Regions from separate parts of the Streptomyces sp. P9-A2 genome, predicted to be linked through region 1. Evidence: riboswitches for the same ligand, from Rfam matches in the RefSeq annotation. Region 1 holds a riboswitch; each other region holds the start of a gene.
The links. Region 1 has a riboswitch for cyclic di-AMP ahead of V4Y04_RS17555 (M23 family metallopeptidase). Riboswitches for the same ligand answer to the same signal wherever they lie in the genome.
Positions count from the first base shown of each region.

Region 2: another riboswitch for cyclic di-AMP. It lies ahead of V4Y04_RS21770 (transglycosylase SLT domain-containing protein); the one in region 1 lies ahead of V4Y04_RS17555 (M23 family metallopeptidase).
Region 3: another riboswitch for cyclic di-AMP. It lies ahead of V4Y04_RS14730 (transglycosylase family protein); the one in region 1 lies ahead of V4Y04_RS17555 (M23 family metallopeptidase).

Region 1 covers NZ_JAZIFX010000001.1:3,874,373-3,876,627, forward strand. The annotation lists gene V4Y04_RS17555 (M23 family metallopeptidase) at 8-1,045, opposite strand; cyclic di-AMP (ydaO/yuaA leader) riboswitch at 1,057-1,214, opposite strand; tRNA gene V4Y04_RS17560 (tRNA-Met) at 1,582-1,655, opposite strand; gene V4Y04_RS17565 (dihydrofolate reductase family protein) at 1,721-2,255, opposite strand, start outside.
Region 2 covers NZ_JAZIFX010000001.1:4,770,388-4,772,642, reverse strand. The annotation lists gene V4Y04_RS21775 (polyprenyl synthetase family protein) at 1-275, opposite strand, end outside; cyclic di-AMP (ydaO/yuaA leader) riboswitch at 891-1,060, shown strand; gene V4Y04_RS21770 (transglycosylase SLT domain-containing protein) at 1,064-1,567, shown strand; gene V4Y04_RS21765 (HAD family hydrolase) at 1,649-2,255, opposite strand, start outside.
Region 3 covers NZ_JAZIFX010000001.1:3,278,512-3,280,766, forward strand. The annotation lists gene V4Y04_RS14730 (transglycosylase family protein) at 272-1,048, opposite strand; cyclic di-AMP (ydaO/yuaA leader) riboswitch at 1,053-1,221, opposite strand; gene V4Y04_RS14735 (transglycosylase family protein) at 1,540-2,255, opposite strand, start outside.

The DNA.
Region 1 (2,255 bases):
CGATGTCTCAGACGGTGAGGCCCTTCGACTGCAGCCAGGCCAGCGGATCGATGCCCGAGCCGGCGCCACCGGTGTGGACCTCCAGGTGGAGGTGGGCGCCGGTGGAGTTGCCGGTGGAGCCGACGCGGCCGATCACGTCGCCGGTGTTGACCTGCTGGCCGACGCTGACGCTGATGGAGGACTGGTGGGCGTACCAGATCTCGGTGCCGTCGTCGAGGGTCAGCACGGTCTTGTAGCCGTAGGAGCCGTCCCAGCCGGCGGAGGTGATCGTGCCGGTGTGGACCGCCTTGATCAGCGTGCCCGTGGGGGCGGCGAAGTCCAGACCGGTGTGCTGGCCGGAGGACCAGTAGGCGCCGGCCTGACCGAAGGTCGAGGAGATGGTGTACGAGGAGGTGGGCAGCGCGTACTGCGTGGCCAGCACGGCGAGACGCTCGGCCTCGGCCTTCTTCTCGGCCTCCTCCTCCGCCTTCTGCTTGGCGGCGGCGGCCTGCTCCTCCGCCTCCTTCTTCGCGGCGGCGGCCTGTTCCTTGGCCTCCTTCTCCGCCTTGGCGGCGGCTTCGGCGGCGGCCTTGTCCTCGGCCTGGCTCTGCTGCTGCTCGACCTGGGCCATGATCCGGGCGCGCAGCACCTCGCCGGCGTCGGAGGTGCTGCCGTCCTGCTCGGCCTCGGCGGCGACCGTGCCGATGCTGCTGAGCGGGGTGGCGGAGCCCTGGGGGGTTTCCTCGTCGGAGATGAGGGAACCGACAGAGGGAAGGTCCGGCATCGAGATCGAGACCGGCGGCTTGCCGGTCTGGGCGCTGGCCATGCCGCCACCGGCGACAGCGGCTATGACACCGACGCCCAGGACGGTGGAGCTACGGGCGAGGCCTCCGCCGCGCTGCTTGCCGACGCGATGCCGGCCGCGCACGGGAGGAAGGGACTCCGCGGTGGGGTTCCACTCCTCGAAGGGGCCCTCGTCGGTGCGGATACTGCCGTAGCCGAAGGTCTCGCTGTCGCGCTGGCTCGGCATGAAGGGGGCCTCAGGAGCAGGCCGGTTCGACGCCACGTGGGCGCACTCCTTTCCTTCCTTCTCGCCTACCGGGTTAGCTGACGGGTTCGGAGCAGGAAGGTCTCCTACGCGCGCATACCGCCCGTGTCTCCACGGGGGCATCCGCACGATTCACCCCAAGGTGTTGGTTCCCCGGTTCCCTTGCGGGATTCGGCGCGTGCGCACGGAGCCGACTCGTGTGACGGCTGGGACGACCGCGCTGCGTTATCGAACGTTAATAGACGGAGGGCTCGTATTCCAAGCTGTTCCTCTTGATCGTTAACAATTCCGCGCAGACTTAAGCGCCACGACCACCTCAAAACGGGCGAGTTGACCTCCCCTCATTCGTCACACTGGACCTGACGAACCATCAAATGGTATGCGCAGCGCAGCGTCCCGGTCACCCGGCGTGACATTGGTGCGGAAGGGCTGCCCAGGGGACGCGTTCTCGAAACCTCCGCCGGAAGACCCGGAAGACGGGTCCTGGGCCGAGAAGGGGGAACGGGAACGACCGAGGGCCGGAACCCTTTCGGATTCCGGCCCTCGACCTTCAGTAGCGGGGACAGGATTTGAACCTGCGACCTCTGGGTTATGAGCCCAGCGAGCTACCGAGCTGCTCCACCCCGCGCCGTTGTGTAACCAGCATACGGCATCCGCGGGGCACTCCGCACACACGTATCCGCCGCCCCTCCGTCACCGGCCGGACAGGTGGCTGTTCGGCGCCTCGGCGGCCTCCCTGTGCTCCGGCAGAACGACGACCGTGGCGCCCTCCGCGGCCAGCACACCGCTGCCGTCGGCTCCCGTCACGAAGGTGTCCGGCTCCCGCCACGCGGTGACCACCCGCCGTACCCCCGCGTCCAGGATCAGCCGGGCGCAGGGCTCCGGGCGGGAGGTGCGGCGGGCACAGGGTTCCAGGCTGGAGTACACGGTGGCGGTCGCGAGCCGCGGGTCCGCGGGGTCGATCCCGGCGAGGGCGGCCTCCTCGGCGTGCACCGTCGGGTCGCCGCCCTCACGGGAGTGGCCGCGCGCCAGTTCGGTGCCGTCGGCCGCCACGACCACCGCGCCCACACTGAACGCCGTCTCCGAGGGCGGGCACCGGTCCGCCAGTTCACAGGCGAGGGCCAGCCAGTGGTGGTCGGCGGCCACCGGGAGCGGGCCGGTGCCGGGGGCGGTGGGCTCGTAGCGCATGAGGACGACGTCGCCGATGGAACGGGTCTCCAACAGCCTC
Region 2 (2,255 bases), 900 kb from region 1:
TACAGGGTGGCCAGGTGGGTCAACTCGACGACGACGGCGGACGGTACGACGCCGGGCGCGTAGGGGTCGCCGAACTGGGCGCAGAGCATCACGAGCAGCGGCCGGAACCGCTTGCCGCCGGCCCGCACCAGGTGCTGGGCGGCCTCCGTGATGAAGGGCACCTCACTCTTGGTGGCCTCGAGCAGCCCCTCCTCGACAGCCGTCATCCCGGCCTGGACATCGGCTTCCAGAGCCTGGTCCCGCACGCTCAGCCCGAACGGCCCGACGACGGTCACGAGGGGTCTCCTGTCTGCTGGTGTCCACTGGCGCTTAGACGTCGTGCACAGTCTGTCGATAGGTCGCTGACATCACTCGCGTCAGCGTATCCGGTCATGTTTCGATCACCGCCAGCACCCACATTCCCCAGACTCACCTGCGCAGGCGTGCACGGCGTCTCACGGCACCCTCCGATATCGGATCACAACCAGATCGTTTCTGATCAGTTGGTAACAAAGGATATTCCTCGCCTTTCGGGCGCGACGACCCACCCTCGGGACGCACCCCGAACCGCGATCCGGCACACGATCCGGCACGCGAATCATCCTGCCCACCCAGAGGCCCGATTTGCCGTAATTACCAAGTAAATCCCTCCTGGTGGCAAATGTGAACACGCCGTACGGCCAGTGAAGTGAGTCACGCGCACCCCGGCACACCCACCCCCTCACGCCCGTCGGCGATTCCCCTTGCGCCGGGAGCGAGTTGACCCTTTGCATCCACAAAGATCCAAGCGTCGCAAACAGCCCGATACAAGATCAAGCAGCGTGTTCTGTGACGGTTGCACTTGTTTCCGACAAGTGCACTCGCATACGTTCCCGGCCTGTCGGGCGAACGCCGAATCCTGCCACCGCCCGCGCCACCCATCGATGAACTCACGCACGGCAGGAGCGGGGGACCCAGGTAAGCCGCCGGACCGGTTCGCACCCGGAACGGCTCGGGGTGAAGCCATGCCCGCAGGGGCACGGCCGGGCACTCTCCCGCCCGAACCCGACAGCTCACCTCGCAGGCGTAGGAGAGGAACACAGACATGACCGCATCCGGTCCGCCCCGCCGCTTCGGCCGCTCCCGCCTCGTCCGCTCCTTCGCCGTCGCCGGCGTCGTGGCGGTCGCCCTCCCGCTGTTCGGCGCCACCCCCGCCTCCGCCGCCGTCCCCGCCGTCCCCGCCTCCGCCGCTGCCGCGACGTCCGACGCCGGCTCCGTGACCGCGTACCCGGACAACCTCGACGGCTGGATCCACGAGTCGCTGTCCGTCATGGCGCAGCACGGCATCCCCGGCAGCTACGACTCCATCCACCGCAACATCCTGCGCGAGTCGTCCGGCAACCCGCAGGCCATCAACCTGTGGGACTCCAACGCCGCGGCCGGCACTCCGTCGAAGGGCCTGCTCCAGGTCATCGACCCGACCTTCCAGGCCTACCACGTGCCCGGTACGGTCTTCGACCCGTTCGACCCGGTCGCGAACATCACGGCGGCCTGCAACTACGCGGCGGACCGCTACGGCTCCATCGACAACGTCTTCGGCGCCTACTGAGGCACCCGGACCCATCGGGACGCCTGAGCACCGGAACACCGGCGGCACCGGCGGCACCGGCCACACCCGCGGCACCGAGGCCTACCGGGACACTCTCCCGGACCTGGGGCGGGGCAGCACGTGCGGGGGCACGTGCCGCCCCGTTCCGCCGAACAACCGCTCGAGGACGATGGCCACGCCGTCGTCCTCGTTCGACGTGGTGACCTCGTCGGCCACCGCCTTGAGCTCGGGGTGCGCGTTGGCCATGGCGACCCCGTGGGCCGCCCAGTCGAACATCGGGATGTCGTTGGGCATGTCGCCGAAGGCGACGGTCCGCCCTGCTTCCAGCCCCAGGTGCTCGGCGGCCAGCGCGAGACCGGTCGCCTTGGTCACACCGTACGGCTGGAGTTCCACGGTGCCCGGACCCGACATGGTGACCGTGGCCAGCGAGCCGACCACCGAACGGGCCGTCGCCGCCAACTCGTCGTCGGTCAGGTGGGGATGGCGCAGCAGCACCTTGCTGATCGGCCGGACCCACAGCTCGTCCCGCCGTTCGACCCGTACGGCGGGCAGCGTCGGGTGCGGCATCAGATAGCCCGGTTCGATCAGGGTGAGTCCGTCCACCCCGTCCTGGTCGACCGCGGCGTACAGCTCCCCGACCTCGGCCTCGATCTTCCCCAGCGCGGTCTCCGCCAGTTCCCGGTCCAGG
Region 3 (2,255 bases), 600 kb from region 1:
GAGTAAATTGTTTCCGAACGGAACAAAGGCGGTATCGGAAAACCGGGAGACGGAAAACCGCGAGACGGGGGCGGGAGGCCGGGAAACGGGGGCGGGAGCGGGAGGCCGGGAGACGGGCGGGAGGCCGGGAGACGGGAGGCCGGGTCCGGCACCGCGTACGGACCGGATCCGGCCTCGAACACGGAGAAGCCCCGCTCCGGCGCGTATGGGGGATACGCGCCGGAGCGGGGCAAGGACCCCGTGGGGGAGGAGCCGGACGTGCGGCCGCGCCTTACTTCAGGTGCAGCTGCTGACCCGGGTAGATGAGGTCGGCGTCCTCGACGATGTCGTCGTTCAGCTTGAACAGCTTGTCCCAGCCGCCCTTGACGTCGTGCTCCGAGGCGATCGAGCTGAGGGTGTCGCCCTTGGCGACCTTGTACTCGCCGTCGCCCTTCTCGACCTTCTCGCCGGTCGGGGTGGTGACGGTCTTCTTGGCGGCCGGACGCTCGTCGGAGCGGGAGGCCTTCTGCTCGGCGGAACGCTCGGGAGCGGCCTCGGTGCTCCGCTCCTGGGACTCCCGCTTCGGAGCCTCCTGCTTCGGGGCCTCCTGCGAGGAGCCGCTGTTCTGGCCGCCGGAGCTCTGGTTGCCCGAGCCCTGGTTGCCCGAGCCCTCGGCGGAACCGCCACCGCCGTGGGCGGCGTTGGACAGGCCCTTGCCGCAGACCGGCCAGGCACCCTTGCCCTGGCCCGCGAGGACCTTCTCGGCGATCTCGATCTGCTGGGCCTTGCTGGCCTGGTCGGCGGTGCCGGCGTACGTCGTGCCGCCGTAGCCGGCCCAGGTGGAGGCGGAGAACTGCAGACCGCCGTAGTAACCGTTGCCGGTGTTGATCGACCAGTTGCCGCCGGACTCGCACTGGGCGACCGAGTTCCACTCGGAGGCGGTTGCGGCGGAAGCATTGCCGGCCGCCATCAGCGGGGCGGCGACGGCGGCACCGGTGACGCCGGCGATGGCGATGACACGGGTGGCCTTGGACGGACGACGGTGCTTGCCCTTGCCGGAAAACAGCATGGTTGGATCCCCTCACCGACGCCTACGAGGTGAGCTGTCGGGTTCGGGCCGGTTGAGTTGCCCGGCCGCGTCCCTCCCGGGACGCGACTTCACCCCAAGCCGCATCCGGCTTTCTCCACCGGATCCGGCGCCTACCTTGGGTCCCCCGCTCCTGCCTACGGCGCATGACGCGACGGCTGTTCCCGTACCGCCACTGGCAGGATTCGGCGTGGTGGCGGCCGGGGCCCGCGATGGCGAGCGGTCACGACCGTAGACACGGGATCGGCAGATTATCAAAGACGATCAGGGCTTCTGAGACCTATCTCTCATCGCCTTTAAACCGGACATTCATCGCGAAACGTGACCCTCAACTGGCTTTGCCGGCGCGCTTTTTCGCGCGCCGACCCACCTGCCGCCCCGTCACCGCGCGACCGGCGCACGCCCGCCGCCCGCCGCCCGGTCGGGAGAGACTCCCGCGCCCGACTGCCGACCGAATGTCAGCCGTTGCCCGATCAGGACCCGAACCCGAGCGCCTGACTGGGAAGGATGAGGTTCGGGACGGCCGCGCCCACGACCTCGCCCTCTCCGTCGAAGGCGAGGAAGTCGGAGGCGGCCGAGGAGTCGCTCCCGGAGTTCGCGCCGGAGCCGCTCGACGGGGACGAGCCGTCAAGACCGCGTGAGAAACCGAGGCCGCCACGCGAGGCGTGCCGGCCGGAGGATCCGGCCTCACGGTCCTTACGCGCCTCCTCCTCGGCGCTGGCGCCGCGGTGACGGCCGCTGCCGGAACTCTCGCCGTCGGCCGATCCCGAAGCGCCGCCCTTTTGTCCCGACTTGCCCGATTCCTTACCCTTGCCCGAGGCCGAGGGAGACGAGGAGGCGGAGGCGGAAGAAGAAGCGTCGGGTTCGGCCGATCCGTCCGCGCCCTCCCCCTTCTCCTTGCCGTCCGCGGTGTCCTTCGCGTCCGACGAGGAGTCGGAGGACTGGGACGGCGACGGAGTGTCGGACCCTTCGGGACCGTACTTGTCCGACGAGTCGTCCTGCGTACCGGTGCCGACGTCGAGCACGGGCGAGTCCTGACCCAGGCCCCCCAGCAGCCCGCAGGCCCTCCACGCGTCGACACCCTGGTCGGCGAGGATCTTCTCGGCCACCGCTATCTGCTGGCCGCGGCTGGCCTGGTCGGCGCTGGTCGCGTAGTCGAGGCCGCCGTACTTCTCCCAGTCCTCCTGGG